DNA from 3 places in the Herminiimonas sp. Marseille-P9896 genome. Region 3 is predicted to be linked to each of the others. Evidence: predicted binding sites of a transcription regulator. Region 3 holds the regulator's gene; each other region holds the start of a gene.
The links. The regulator LexA, encoded in region 3, represses DNA repair genes until DNA is damaged. The targets are predictions, from matches to a motif close to ACTGTATNNNNATACAGT.
Positions count from the first base shown of each region.

Region 1 (5,229 bases), on a different contig from region 3:
CATTCCTGTACGGTGTCGCGCGCCAGTTCGGATAATTCCAGCGGTAGCAGCGGGCGCGTGGTGGGCGTCTGGTTCTCGGCGCGAGCCAGTGCCAGCAACTGGTTGATCATGCGGGTCGCCGATTTGGAACTCTTGGCCAGTTGTTCCAGTGATTTATGGATTTCAACCTGATCGGTCTGGCGCAGCGCCAGTTCGGATTGCATGCGCATACCGGCCAGCGGTGTTTTCATCTGATGCGCAGCGTCTGCGATAAAGCGTTTTTGTATCTTGATACTTTGCGACAGACGCTCCAGCATTTCATTCAGCGAGCCTACCAGTGGCAGGATTTCTTCCGGCACGTAACCGGAATCGATAGGGCTTAAATCATCGGGACGGCGTTCGCGTATGCGTTGCTGCAATTCAGCCAGCGGGCGCAAACCACGGGTCAGCGCAAACCACACCAGTACCAGCGCGATCGGCAGGATGATGAATTCGGGCACGATGACGCCCTTGATGATTTGATTGACGAGTTGCGAGCGTTTATCCAGCGTCTCCGCTACCTGTACCAGGGCCATTCTTGGCTCTACGCTGAGTTGTGGTGCGGTCTGGGTCTTATGCAAATCGACATAAATGTAGGCGATACGTACTTCAGTATTGCGTATAAAGTCGTAGCGGAATTGGGTCGACCACGGTGGTGGTGGCTCCAGATCTTTCGGCAATGGTATTTCTCCGTCACCTTCGACTATGTCACCGACCGCATTGCGTACTTGGTAATACACATTGTCGACATCGTCGGCATGCAGAATGTCGGTGGCGGCGCCGGTCAGGCGCGTGACGACCTTGCCGTTGACTTCCTTGACCTGTTGCGCGACGACCGTAACTTTGTCTTCGAGTGCGCGATCAAAAGGTTCATTCGCAATGGACTTTGCGACCAGGTAGGTGATGGCGATGCTGAGTGGCCACAACAAGAGTAGTGGTACCAGCATCCAGTCGAGGATTTCACCGAACAGCGAACGCTGCGTGCGTTCTTCCGGCTGGGTCGCATTGGTGCGCGTCGCCATAGGCTTGTGCGGCGTACCGGCATCGGCTGGCGCATCGAGTCGTTGGGCGTCAGGCATGGGCTGGATTAGCCGGGTGGCGCGATGGTGTTAGGAGCTGTCTCGGTAAATTTTTCGAGGCAATAACCGAGGCCGCGCACGGTGGCGATGCGCAAACCGCCAATTTCTATCTTCTTGCGCAAGCGATGGACATAGACTTCGATCGCATTGTTGCTGACTTCCTCGCTCCATTCGCACAGATGATCGACCAGCTGTTCCTTGGAAACCAGGCGACCACTGCGTTGTAGCAAAACTTCGAGCAAGCCGAGTTCGCGCGCGGACAGATCCAGCATCTGATCGTTGATGTAAGCGATACGACCGACCTGGTCATACGAGAGCGGACCGTGCTTGATAACGGTTGGGCCGCCACCAGCACCACGTCGCGTCAATGCGCGCACGCGTGCTTCCAGCTCCGACAAGGCAAAGGGTTTGGCCATGAAATCATCGGCGCCCAGGTCGAGGCCCTTGACGCGCTGTTCGATCGAATCACCAGCGGTCAGGATGAGCACCGGCAAGCGCGAATTGCGTGCGCGCAGGCGTTGCAAGACCTCGAGGCCGGACATCTTGGGCAAGCCCAGGTCGAGTATGAGTAAATCGAAATCTTGGGTGGACAGGACGGAGTCCGCCTCTGCTCCATTTTTTACGCAATCGGTGGCATAACCGGACTGACGCAGGGAACGCGTTAAACCGTCGGCAAGCACACTATCGTCTTCGGCAAGCAGGATTCGCATGGGAATGGCAGGAGGGGGAAGTTGGCTCGTAGTCTATTGGGTTTCGCTCGCAGCAGCAAGACAAGTGTCATGCTGCGCGACTTGTTATTTACATATTAGGCCTGTTGCGGGTTTGCCGCTGCCGCACTGTTACGGATGGCCTGTTGTGACAGGGCGTCGGCCTGGGCATTCCGGTGACGTGGTATCCAGTTCAGGCTCACTTGCGGCAGGCGGGCGATCAGGCATTGCGCCTTTAAACGCTGTGCGCTGAGGATGGTCGCACCGCCGCTCTGGCTTGGTACATCGTTGATGACAACCTGGCTGTCGCCGTAAATCATGAGTTTATCGGCACCGGCCTGGATGGCTGTTTCCAGTACGCTGATGAGGGCGATGTATTCCGCCTCGCTGCTATCACCGATGCCGGCATGGAAACTGATCTCGGTCTCCGTGCCTTGCGGGCTTTTGAGCAGGCCGCCTATGCCCATCTTGCCCGGATTCGGATGGCAGGAGCCGTCGAACCAGGCCAGCCATGCGCTGGCATCGGGTTGCCGGGACGCCTGTTTCTGTGCGTGTGCCGTGAGTTTGGCCTGTTTATGCGCGGCGAGCTTGGTGGCGATATGTGCTTTTTCCTGCAGTCGTCGGGTCAACAGTTCGTTTAAAGGGCTGCTTCCTGCTACTTTGCTCAAGATTTCGCTCAGTGCTGCTTCTTCGCTGATGCCGAGGCGTTTCGCCAGGCGCAGGCTGGCGGACTTCTCTTTTTTATAAGCGATTTCGGATAATTCAGCGGCGGTGCACATATAGATAGGGTGTAAGCAGGTAGGCAGATATTACGTGGAAATCAGCTTGCCGCTGGAAGGAAATAGTCGCTCTTGCTAGTATGTGGGTTACTTTTCAGGCGCCGTGCTTGCAGATATGAATACATGTCAAAAAGCAATTTTTTTGACTGTTTTCAAAAATATCGCAAGAGCAGCTTGCATAAAGCACTGTTTTTTTATACAGTACGGTTTCTGGCTCCAAACACTGTATAAACCCTGTTTCGTTACAACCAACCGCCGAAAGAATCTTTATGGACGACAAAAAAATCGCTGCCAGCTCGGACAAGAGTAAAGCACTCGCCGCTGCACTAGCGCAAATTGAAAAGCAGTTCGGTAAAGGTTCGGTGATGCGCATGGAAGATGGCGCGGTCGTCGAAGAAGTACAGGTTGTATCTACCGGCTCCCTCGGACTGGATATCGCACTCGGCGTCGGTGGCTTGCCACGTGGCCGTGTGGTTGAAATCTACGGTCCTGAATCGTCGGGTAAAACCACGCTGACCCTGCAAACCATCGCAGAAATGCAAAAGCTGGGTGGCACTTGCGCGTTTATCGATGCAGAACATGCACTGGACGTGACTTACGCGCAGAAGCTGGGCATCAATTTGTCCGAGCTGCTGATTTCGCAACCAGATACCGGCGAACAGGCACTGGAAATCTGCGACGCGCTGGTACGCTCGGGCGGCGTCGACCTGATCGTTATTGACTCGGTCGCGGCACTGACACCACGCGCTGAAATTGAAGGCGATATGGGTGATTCCCTACCAGGTTTGCAAGCACGTCTGATGTCGCAGGCATTGCGTAAATTGACCGGTAGTATCAATCGCACCAACACGCTGGTGATCTTCATTAACCAGATTCGTATGAAAATCGGTGTGATGTTCGGTAATCCTGAAACCACCACCGGCGGTAATGCATTGAAGTTTTACGCATCGGTTCGTCTGGACATCCGTCGTACCGGTTCGATCAAATCTGGCGATGAAGTGATAGGTAACGAAACCAAGATCAAAGTCGTTAAAAATAAAATCGCTCCACCATTCAAGGAAGCGCACTTCGACATTCTGTATGGCGAAGGCACATCGCGTGAAGGTGAAATCCTCGATTTGGGCGCCGATGCCAAAATCGTTGAAAAGTCGGGCGCCTGGTATAGCTATAACGGCGAACGCATCGGCCAGGGTAAGGACAATGCACGTAATTACCTGAAAGAGCGTCCGGAACTGGCACGCGAAATCGAAAACAAGGTACGTGCTTCGCTGGGCGTGCCTGAATTGAGCCCGATCAAGGCGGATGAACCAGCTGCAAAGAAATCTTCGGCCAAGGAAAGCAAAGAAGCCAAAGAACTGAAAGAAGTTGAATAAGGTACAGCGTCGCTGCACTTGATTCAAAGTTTGATATTAACGAGCGCCCGCGCTGAAGGACTCATATGGCAAAACTGCAAGTGAGTCTGAAAGCGCGGGCGCTTCGCTATTTATCGGCACGCGAACACAGTCGGCAAGAGTTGGGACGCAAGCTGGCGCGCTATGCGCAAGAGGGCGACGACGTCGAAGCCTTGCTCGATACGCTGGAAGCAGCGAAGTTTCTTTCACAAAGTCGCTTTTCCGAATCGCTGGTACACAGACGTGCGGCTCGCTTCGGCAATAGCCGCATCATGTCTGAATTAAAAAGTCATGGCATAGATCCAGAGTCGCTGACTGACATCAAGGCGAATCTGGAAACAGATGAGTTTGCGCGCGCACGCGGAGTGTGGGAGCGCAAGTTTGGTACGGTGGCAACGAGTCAGGAAGAGCGGGCCAAGCAGATGCGTTTTTTGATGCAGCGCGGATTTTCGCATCGGGCGATACAGGCTGCGATGCGTGCAACAAATACAGACGAAGATTGAAATGCCAGTCTGTGTTTATAAGAACCACAGACTGGCAGACATGATTAGTGATCCATCAGGGCTTTGACATGCACTGCCGTGCTTGAAGCCAAACCTTCCAGGCTGTAACCACCTTCCAGTATAGAAACGATGCGTCCTGCGCAGGTTTCGTCAGCGATTTTCATCAATTCACGTGTAACCCAGTCAAAGTCATCATCCTGCAACTTTAGACCTGCCAGCGGATCCAGGTGATGCGCATCGAAGCCGGCTGAAATAATGATCAGTTCGGGATTGAAGGCACGGATAGCGGGCAGCATTTTTGCTGCAGTCTGTTCGCGGAACAAGGCCGAATCACAACCGCGTGGCAGCGGCACGTTGACGATATTGTGCGACACGCCGGTTTCCTTTTCGAGGCCGGTACCCGGATAGAAATGTGACTGATGGCTGGATGCATAGAACAATTCCGGCCGGTCATAAAACGCTGCTTGCGTACCGTTACCGTGATGGACGTCGAAATCGATGACGGCTACGCGTTCCAGCTTGTGTACTTCGTAGGCATAGGCCGCAGCAATCGCCGCCTGATTGAAAATGCAAAAACCCATCGCACGGCTGGGTTCGGCGTGGTGACCACATGGGCGGGTTGCGCAGAATACGTTATGCGCTTCGTTGTCCAGCACCAGGTCTACACCCGCGCAGGCTGCGCCTACACAGCGCATGACGGCTTCCAGCGAACCTGGCGACATGACGGTATCGCCGCCATCCAGCGGCATGGT
Region 1 covers NZ_CAJEVT010000001.1:1,032,946-1,038,174, forward strand. Annotated here, with positions in the region: gene H7U06_RS05025 (sensor histidine kinase) at 1-1,097, opposite strand, end outside; gene H7U06_RS05030 (response regulator transcription factor) at 1,106-1,807, opposite strand; gene H7U06_RS05035 (ribonuclease HI family protein) at 1,903-2,583, opposite strand; gene recA (recombinase RecA) at 2,853-3,956, shown strand; gene recX (recombination regulator RecX) at 4,022-4,477, shown strand; gene H7U06_RS05050 (histone deacetylase family protein) at 4,522-5,229, opposite strand, start outside.
Region 1: a site for LexA is predicted at 2,769-2,786, ahead of recA (recombinase RecA). Genes of this name have one in related genera too.

Region 2 (5,229 bases), on a different contig from region 3:
GCAAACGATAGGTGCGCCCTTCCGTCTTGCTCAGCCATTTGCACATTGCCACCGCATCGTTCCACGTCACATTCACGACTGGATGCCGTTCATCTTGCGGGAAGCCGGGATTGCGCCACGAGTACTTTTGATTGCGTCCTTCAAAGGCATCGCCGCGACTTGATTTGGCCGGATCGTAATCCGGGTTATAGCCATAGCCGCCGGTGCCATCAGCTTCTGATTCGGGTTGATAGCCGGAAGCCTCGACAAAACGACGGAACTCGCCGACCGTCACTTCGTACTGGCCCAAATAAAAAGGATGGGTAATGCGCACCTTGTGCGCCGGACCTTCGTCGCTCAGTTCGACGAAACGTTTGTGATCGTATTGCGGATACTGTTGCGCCAGCACTTCCGCTGATTCATCGCTGCCCATGACAAATTCACCTGACGGAATCAGCACGAATTTCATGCCCAATGAATTCTGGATATTGCTGTCCAGCGACCACGCGCAGGAAGCTGCAAGGCTCAGCCCAAGAAAAAGTATCGTCCGCATAAACACTTAAAAAATAAGAAAAATGCACAGCCCCGATACTTCTTGAATGGGGATAGTTCACGCATGCTGACATGAAAAAATCAGCAGCGCAATATCAGCCACACGCCATGTGCAGTCACTCATCTCTGGCATAATCACAGGGATGATTTCACAGACAAAAGCAGCACCCCACCTGAAAGCCAGCAGCACATGCTGAGCATGGCCAGCGCGGCCCTGATGCTGCCAGCCATCCTGCTGACTGGTGCACTGATCGGTGCGTGCGGTATAGGCGGCGTGCTGCTGGTTCCTATCCTGACGCATCTCGGTGGTATTCCGCTGCCACAAGCAATCGCTGCTGCGTCCCTTAGTTTTTCCCTGCCCGCCCTCGTCGCTGTGCGTCCGATGCGACGCCAGCCCGAGTTGCTGCAACGCTGCCTGCCGCTGCTGGGTGGTGCTTTGCTGGGTGCTGCCGGTGGCGCGCTGACCGTGCACTGGCTATCTGCAGGTAGTCTGATGTTGGGTGTGATGCTGCTGGTTTTATTTGCCGGCTGGCGCGGTTTGCGTCCGCTCGATGTGGCGGTGACTCCGGCTGCTTTCCTCAGCACGCACAGCCTGTTTATGCTGGGTGCTGTAATCGGTTTTGGTTCGGCCCTGACTGGTACCGGTGGCCCGGTGCTGATCCTGCCGCTACTGATGTTGATGCGTCAGCCGCTGCCTTTCGCCGTCGTCGCAGGGCAGGCCATACAGTTTCCGATTGCAATCGCCAGCAGCACCGTGCATGCGCTGGAAGGACGACTCGATATCAAACTTGCGCTGATCTGTGGCGTGCTGATGCTGCTCGGTTCATTCGCCGGACAACGTGCGGCGGCCGCCCTGAATGTGACGCAACTGCAGCGTATGGTAGCGCTGCTCTTGCTGGCAGTTGGCTTGTGGTTTGGCTGGCTCTTGCTGCGCGGGTCTTAACGTATCACCGTTTAGCGCGCCATCTTTTGTTCCAGCATCGCCTTCACATCATTCCACTCTGTATCGATGATGCTAAAGCGTACCGAATTGCGCTTGCGGCCATCCGGCATGATGCGTTCATGCCTGACTATGCCTTCCTGCTTCGCACCTATGCGCAAAATCGCGGCGCGTGATTTCTCATTCAATTCATCGGTGGTGAATTGCACGCGTATCGCCTGCATAGTTTCAAACGCATGCGTCAGCAACAAATACTTGGCTTCAGTATTGATGCCGGAACGCTGGATAGAACTGCCGAGCCAGGTATGACCGATTTCCATCTTGCGGTTCGCCAGGTCGACCTTCCAGAAACGGGTGCTGCCGACGATCTGTCCGGTATCGCGACGGATGATGACGTAAGGCATGACGGTGCCTTGCTCACGTCCTTCCAGTGCGATGCCAATGTACTTATCCACGCTATCCGGTCCCGGGATCACGGTTACTTTTAGATTCCATAAGTCGCCATCGGCTGCAGCCTGTACCAACTGTGCGGCATCTTCTTTTTGCAAAGGACGGAGTTCTACGGTCGGGCCTGTCAGCACAGGCTGGATGAGCTGTTGTTTCATTGATGGTCTGCGCGCGTGTCGTTACGTTGCCGGACTCTCATCATAAAACGAGCAGCAAAACGGATGCAAAAATATTGCTAAGTGGAATCCACAAACAGGATGCGGCAACAGCATCGATAGCATTCCGGCAAGCCTCAGCAAATAAATCCGCACCTTTTCAAACAAAGCTTTTATACTGTACATACATACAGTATATTGACGCATGTAAATCAACTGAAGCTTTATCGCCAAGCAATACTTTGGAGGTCGTATGGCTGCCGCCCTGCACTTATCCCGATCCTTAGCCCCTCCTGTCGCCGCCCCCGAAATTCCGCCATCGTTGCCGGATGCCGTCTGGCGTGCCGACCAAATGGGTTCTTACCGTTCGACGCCGGTGCCATCCGGCTACCAGGCACTGGACCGTGAATTGCCGAACGGCGGTTGGCCACCCTCCGTATTGATTGAATTACTCATGGCGCAACCCGGCATAGGCGAGCTGCGCTTGCTCGCACCGACTCTCGCACGTCTCACGCAAACCGATAAAACCGTGATCCTGCTGGGGCCACCGCACATCCCTTATCCGGCTGCGCTGGAAGAGTTAGGCATACGCTTAAAGAAACTGATCCTGATCGAAACCGACAAGCCCGCCGATCGTATCTGGGCGATAGAACAAACCTTGAAAAGCGCCAGCTTCGGTGCGCTGCTGTGCTGGCTGCCGCAAGCACGCACCGATCATCTGCGTCGCCTGCAACTGGCAGCCGCTGGTGGTGAAGGCCTGAGCTTTGTCTTTCGTCCACTCAATACACAAGACACTTCGTCACCCGCACCGCTGCGTATCGTCTGCCAACCTGCAAAAGCAGGCCGCATGTCAGTCGAACTCATCAAACGACGTGGGCCAGTCCACGCCGCACCATTAATCCTGCCGCTCGCCATACCTGAAATCCTGCGGCAGCCACTCACGAATCGCATGTCAGGCACAACCATTTCCGATATTCCTACCTATGCTGTGGATCGCCCTACACTTGCCGCAACTGCCGCTCGACGCCGCGCTCCGTTGCCGGCTTAGGCATATCTCCTGCGAGCCGGATCCATATGACCATGTCCCCATCGTCATATGCGAACGGAACGTCGTAGGCTGGTGCAATCAACTGGCGGATGACGCAGGCATATGTGCGGGCAACTCGGAAGCCAGTGCACGCGCGCTGGCCGCTGACTTGCAGGCGTTGCCGCGCGATCCGGCGCAGGAAAGCAAGGCACTGGAAGAAGCCGCGCTGTGGAGTCTGCACTTCACACCACATGTCGTATTACGTCCTGATGGTTTGTTGCTCGAAGTCGGTGCCAGCCTGCGCCTGTTTGGCGGTCATCAACGCATCGCCACGCAATTACTCAGCGGTTTGCTGGAACTCGGCCTGCACGCACGCCTGGCCAGTGCCGCGACTGCAGGCGGTGCCTGGTTACGTGCGCAAACAGCAGGCATCACGCAAGTGTTTGCCCATGATGGCGATATCAGCGCAGCGCTCGATCCCTTGCCCCTGCATGTGCTGGACCATGCGCAAGCGCATCTGGATACGCTGGCTGGCATAGGCTGTCGCCGTCTCGGTGACTTGCGTCAATTGCCGCGCGCCGGTGTCGCGCGTCGCTTTGGCCAGGCGCTGCTGAGTGAACTGGATCGGGCTTACGGCACCGAAGCAGAAGCACACCAGTGGTTTGAAGCGCCCGCCATTTTCGACGTCAAACTGGAATTACCAGCGCGTGTCGAGCATACCGAAGCCCTGCTGTTTGCCGCACGCCGCCTGCTGCTGCAACTGACAGGCTGGCTCAGTGCACGCCATGCCGCCGTCGCTGGCATCACACTTTATCTGCATCATGAATCGACACGACAGCACGATCATCGCAGCACCGCGGTCAGCATCCAGCTCGGCATGCCGAGTCGCGACATCGATCACCTTGCACTCTTGCTGCGCGAACGCATGGGGCAACTGGACTTGATTGCACCTGTTATCGAGATCAGCCTGAAGGCAGATCAGATCACCGCACAGGCGGCGCCGAATACCGAATTATTCCCGACCCCGAGCTCGGATGCAGAAAATACCGGACGTCTGGTCGAGCGTCTGCAAAGCCGACTTGGCAACGAGGCCGTGCGCCAGCTCTCGGTCTTTGCCGATCACAGGCCGGAGAAAAGCGTGATGAGCAGCGTACTCAGCCATCAACAGGCGGCACGCCGTAATACACGCGATGCAGTAACCGATACACATCCGCATTGCGTACGACCGACCTGGCTCTTGCCACAGCCACTGGCCTTGCACACGCATCAACACAAACCTTTTTACCAAAGCCCGCTGACCTTGCTGACCGGCCCCGAGCGCATAGAGTCCGGCTGGTGGGATGACGCGTTGGCCACACGCGATTACTTCATTGCGCAAAACGAACAACATGTATTGCTCTGGATCTTCCGCTTGCGCACTACCAGCAGCACCCATGGCTCGGGCTGGTTCCTGCATGGATTATTCGCCTGACATGCGACACAGAACATCATGCTGCCCAGCCTGCCCTCCTATGCGGAATTGCATTGCCGCTCCAACTTCACTTTCCTGCACGGTGCTTCGCATCCGGAAGAGCTGGTAGAACGCGCCTGCGACCTCGGCTACAGCAGCCTCGCGATTACCGATGAATGTTCGCTCGCGGGCGTAGTCCGCGCACATGTGGAAGCAAAAAAGCGCGAACTGCATCTGATCATAGGCAGCGAAATCAAACTGGCTTGTGGCACGAAACTGCTCTTCCTGGCACAGAACAAGGAAGGCTATGGCAATTTATCCGAACTGATTACGCTGGCACGACGGCGTGCGGTGAAAGGCAGCTATACCTTGTATCGCAGCGACCTGGACGCCCAGCTTGATGCCAGCGCTGCACATCTGATGCACTTACCGGATTGCCTCGCCATCCTGCTGCCACAACGCTGCGCCAGTTACGACGAATTAAGCGAACAAGCCGCATGGTTCAGGCAAACATTCAGCAAACATGCATGGATAGCGCTTGAGCTGCTGCACTGGTCAGGTGATGAGCACTGGCATGCACAATTAAAAGAACTGGCTGTGCAACATACGTTGCCTTTGGTCGCGATGGGTGATGTGCTCATGCATGTGCGTTCGCGCAAACCTCTGCAAGACACGTTGA
Region 2 covers NZ_CAJEVT010000002.1:805,257-810,485, reverse strand. Annotated here, with positions in the region: gene H7U06_RS09225 (formylglycine-generating enzyme family protein) at 1-532, opposite strand, end outside; gene H7U06_RS09220 (sulfite exporter TauE/SafE family protein) at 731-1,474, shown strand; gene H7U06_RS09215 (GNAT family N-acetyltransferase) at 1,486-2,076, opposite strand; gene imuA (translesion DNA synthesis-associated protein ImuA) at 2,327-3,121, shown strand; gene H7U06_RS09205 (DNA polymerase Y family protein) at 3,057-4,571, shown strand; gene H7U06_RS09200 (error-prone DNA polymerase) at 4,590-5,229, shown strand, end outside.
Region 2: a site for LexA is predicted at 2,251-2,268, ahead of imuA (translesion DNA synthesis-associated protein ImuA). Genes of this name have one in related genera too.

Region 3 (5,229 bases):
GAGATCTCGTCAGCAACTGTAATCAGTTTGCGCAGCACGCCGCGATCACGCACGATTTCGGCGTAGCGGCGGATATTGGCAGCGGATGGGGTGTTCTGGGCCAGCGCATTGAGGTAGGCGACGCCGCCGACTTCTTCTGCCTTGCCACTGTTGGTCAATGCTTCGAATACGGTGATGACGTCAGCTGGTTTGGAGCTGTTGATCAGCTTGACCATGTGCTGGAAGATAATCCGGTGATCGTAGCGATAGAAGTCGTCCTGATTGACGAAATCGGCAATACGATCCCAGGCAGCATTGTCCAGCAGCAGGCCGCCGAGAACAGATTGCTCGGCTTCTATCGAATGCGGGGGGACGCGTAGGGCTTCTAATTGCGGATCGGCACGGGTGTTCATGGCGCGAATTATACCTGTTAGGAGCCCACCCTTTCAGAAAATGGGCAATAAAAAAGCCGGGAAAACCCGGCTTTTTGTGGGCAGCAAGTGCCCGAGGTACTTTAAGACGACTTAAGCGTGGTCGCCGATTACAGTGATCGTTACGTCAACGACTACGTCGGTATGCAATGCAACTGCAACAACGTGATCGCCAGCAACTTTCAATGGGCCGGTAGGCAGACGAACTTGAGCTTTTTCAACTGCAAAGCCTTGTTTTGCCAACGCCTCAGCGATATCGGAGTTGGTAACGGAACCGAACAAACGGCCGTCAACACCCGATTTTTGCGTGATTTGAACGGTTTGACCGGTCAGTTTCTCGCCTTGAGCTTGCGAAGCTGCCAGTTTTTCTGCAGCGATTTTTTCCAGTTCTGCGCGCTTGACTTCGAATTCAGCGACTGCAGCAGCGGTAGCACGACGTGCTTTACGTTGTGGGATCAGGAAGTTACGTGCGTAACCGTCTTTGACTTTTACAACTTCACCGAGGTTGCCGAGATTAACGACTTTTTCCAACAGAATGACTTGCATGTTTTTCTCCTATTTCAAGTCGTTAATTACGCGTTGTGCAGATCGGTGTACGGCAACAGCGCGAGGTAACGTGCGCGTTTGATTGCTGTATCAACCTGACGTTGATAGATAGCCTTGGTACCGGTCAGGCGTGCTGGCATGATTTTGCCGTTTTCCTGAACGAAGTCTTTCAAGGTATCTACGTCTTTGTAATCAACTTGTTCTACGTGTGCAGCGGTGAAGCGGCAGAATTTTTTACGCTTGAACAATGGGTTTTGTTGTTTGCGTTTTTCTTTGAGTTTGTTCTTGTCGAATTTTTTACCGAATGCCATTTTGGGCTCCTGTATCTAAATGTGGTTCTCGAAATCTGTGAGATGGAAAACAAGGCTTTTGCTGTTACGGCTCTTGCGTGCCAGAAATCCAGTGAACTGATATGTCCCGCCTAATTCGGCTTGATTGAATCGACCTGAAATTTCACCCGCAGCTATCGCGGTCATTTCAAACTCAACCAATCGTGGGATACCTGCTTCCATCTGTTGCGAACTGTGCAGCAAAACTGCTGACACTATCGGGACACCGGCCGGTGTGTAGCGCAAAATTTCACGCTCGGCGATGGTCGCAATAAACTGAAGCTGATTCACTCTCCGTCTGGTAACGTCTAAGGACTATTAGGCAGCAGGTGCCTCGGCGCGATGGCTCTTGGCAGCATCTTCCTTCTGCACAGCCTTCATCATTGGCGATGGTGCGGTTTCAGCCTTCTTCATTTTCACTGTCAGATGACGCAGAACGGCATCGTTGAATTTGAAGCCGGTTTCGATTTCAGCCAGTGTTTCGCCGTCACATTCGATGTTCAGGCAGACGTAGTGCGCTTTTGCCAATTTCTGGATCATGTACGCCATTTGACGACGGCCCCAGTCTTCGACACGGTGAATAACGCCGCCGCGTGCGGTGACGATACCTTTGTAGCGCTCGATCATTGCAGGCACTTGCTCGCTTTGATCCGGATGAACGATAAATACGATTTCATAATGACGCATGTAAGCTCCTTTTGGTCGGATTGAAAATCGCCCACCTCGGCGTCAAGACGAGTGTGGGAAGAGGAAAACCGGCAATCATACGCGCAAATGCAGGGAAACTCAATGCTTACGCAGGTTTATCGCCGCAATCCCGCATGAATACGTCGCAATTTGCACCGAAACCGCATAAATCAGCTTGCGTTTAGGCATGTACTGTATAAAAATACAGACTGTTCATACAAACAGTTTACGGGCGTCACAGCTACGCCCGTCACCAAACGGGCCTACGCAATGATCAAACTGACAGCACGCCAAGAACAAATCCTGAATTTGATACGCGATGCGATCGAAAATACCGGCTTTCCGCCGACCCGTGCCGAAATTGCAACAGAACTCGGTTTCCGCTCGGCCAATGCGGCCGAAGAACATTTGCAGGCCCTGGCGCGCAAAGGCGCCATCGAAATTTCCCCCGGTACCTCACGCGGTATCCGTCTGCGCGACATGGGCCACGGCGATGATCGCTCCTCTGCCCGCCAGATGGCCTTGCCACATCCAGCCCTGATGCAACTCAGCCTGCCGCTGGTCGGTCGCGTAGCCGCTGGCTCGCCTATCCTGGCGCAAGAACATATCGAAGCCACCTACGATGTAGATCGCTCGCTGTTCTCGGCCAAACCAGACTTCCTGCTGAAAGTACGCGGCATGTCCATGCGCGACGCCGGCATCCTCGACGGCGACCTGCTAGCAGTCAAGAAAATCGATACCGCGAAAAACGGCCAGATCGTGGTGGCACGTCTGGGTGAAGAAGTCACCGTCAAGCGTTACAAGAAATCCGGCTCATTGATTGAATTGCTGCCGGAGAACCCGGACTTTGAACCGATACGCGTGGACCTGGCGCACGACGAATTTGCACTGGAAGGCCTGGCGGTCGGCCTGATGCGTACCTGGAACTGAGGCAAACGCCTCAGTTTTTATCTCCGCCTTTATTCTTTTGCGCCAGTATCTGCTTGGCGATGCCACGCAGGATATTAACCTCTTCTGTCTCTAGCTGGGTACGGGAAAACAGGCGCTTCAGTCGTGGCATCAGCTTCTTCGGATTATTTGCATCAAGGAAGTCGATTGCTACCAGCGCCTGCTCCAGATGCGTATACATGCCATCGATCTGCGCCATGCTCGCGGCCTCACCCTGGAAGCCGATTTCTGTCGCAGTACGCGTCTCGCCTACTGCAGCCATACGTGCTTCATAAGCCAATACCTGCACCGCCTGCGCCAGGTTCAGCGATGAATAATCCGGGTTCGCCGGAATATTGATCAGTACATTGCACTTTTCCACGATTTCATTCGGCAAGCCGAAACGCTCATTGCCAAACACCACCGCTGCGCGCAAACCGCTCTCCTCAACCAGACGCGTCGCCAACGCACGCGGCGAAATCACCGGTGGCGAGAATTCGCGCAAGCGCGCCGTCACTGCGGCAGCAAAGTTGCAATCGACCAGTGCCTCTTCTATCGAACCAACGATGCGGGCAGACTGCAAGATATCCTGCGCACCACTGGCAAACGCAACCGCCTCTTCCTGTAACGCAGCATCCGGAAAACGCGGATTGACCAATACCAGATCGGTAAAACCCATGTTTTTGATAGCGCGCGCGGTCGCCCCGATATTGCCGGGACGGCTGGTTTCCACCAGGATAAAACGAAGTCGATTGAAAAGAGGCGTGTCGGTTTGTGGCTGCATCATTTAAAATAGCGGCATTGCGCGGTAAGAATCATGTCAGAAATGGCAACTCTATACCGCATCGCTCATTAATTTCAATTTAGGTGGTTCTGCTCGCCCTGAGGCGTAAGGACCGCCATTTTAACGGAAACTCTATGCATCCCATGCTTAATACGGCGGTCAAAGCTGCCCGCCGCGGCGCTGCCATCATCAATCGCGCGTCCTTCGATCTGGACCGTATCAAGGTCACCGAAAAAAAGCCTAACGACTTTGTGACCGAAGTGGACCAGGCCGCTGAGCAGGCGATCATAGAAGTCCTGAAATCCGCCTACCCCGACCACGCCATCCTCGCCGAAGAATCCGGCGCGTCGAGCAATCTGCACGACGAAAACGACAACGTCTGGATCATCGATCCTCTCGACGGCACCACCAACTTCATCCACGGCTTCCCGCAATACTGCGTATCGATCGCCCTGCAACAACGCGGCCAGATCACGCAAGCCGTGGTCTACGACCCGACCCGCAATGACTTGTTCACGGCGACCAAAGGCGCAGGCGCTTACCTGAATGAAAAACGCATCCGTGTCACCAAGCGCGACAAGATTGCTGACGCACTGATCGGCACCGGCTTCCCGTTCCGTGCAGGCGACGATATTGATGAATACCTGAAAGTCTTCAAGATCATGACGCAAAGCTGCGCTGGTTTGCGTCGTCCTGGCTCCGCTGCACTCGACCTGGCTTATGTCGCTTGCGGTCGTCTCGATGGCTTCTTTGAAAAAGGTTTGCAACCGTGGGATATGGCAGCAGGTTCTTTGCTGATCACTGAATCCGGCGGCATCATGGGCACCTTCGATGGTGAATCCGACTACTTGTACAAAGGTGATGTCATCGCTGGTACGCCTAAAGTATTTGCGCAAATGGTTTCCTTGTTGAGCCCATACGCCAAGTAAGTAGCTCTGCACAAGAAAGGGAAGTATCCGCTGACGGATTGAGCAGCTGGTACTTCCCTTTTTTCATTCCGGTATACGCATGTCAACCATGCATCAGCAAGTAATCCCCGGCTTCCAGCCCACTACTGCTATACTCGCGGCACACGGCATACCACCAGTCACCTTGCCGCTGTCCTGCGACTTCCGCACCCTAATCCCCGTTTGCCTGCGACTGGCGCCCACTGCGGCGACAGGCCGATAATTTTCTATTGAGTATTCATGTCTTTTTCTGACCTCGGCTTAGCCGAAGGAATTGTTCGCGCCGTTACTGAAAGCGGTTACACCAACCCTACCCCTATCCAGGCCCAGGCGATTCCCGCTGTACTGGCAGGTGGCGACTTGCTGGCAGGTGCACAAACCGGCACCGGCAAAACCGCAGGCTTCACGCTGCCGATACTGCATCGCCTCGCGACCAGCGGCACGCCGCATGCGTCTGCTACCGCACAACGTCCTATTCGTGCACTGGTGTTAACACCAACCCGCGAACTGGCGGCACAAGTCGAAGAAAGCGTACGCACCTACGGCAAATACCTGAACCTGAACTCTGCCGTGATCTTCGGCGGCGTCGGCATCAACCC
Region 3 covers NZ_CAJEVT010000003.1:567,334-572,562, reverse strand. Annotated here, with positions in the region: gene H7U06_RS12985 (replicative DNA helicase) at 1-392, opposite strand, end outside; gene rplI (50S ribosomal protein L9) at 504-956, opposite strand; gene rpsR (30S ribosomal protein S18) at 983-1,267, opposite strand; gene priB (primosomal replication protein N) at 1,283-1,576, opposite strand; gene rpsF (30S ribosomal protein S6) at 1,604-1,972, opposite strand; gene lexA (transcriptional repressor LexA) at 2,243-2,902, shown strand; gene H7U06_RS12955 (RNA methyltransferase) at 2,913-3,686, opposite strand; gene H7U06_RS12950 (inositol monophosphatase family protein) at 3,818-4,612, shown strand; gene H7U06_RS12945 (DEAD/DEAH box helicase) at 4,871-5,229, shown strand, end outside.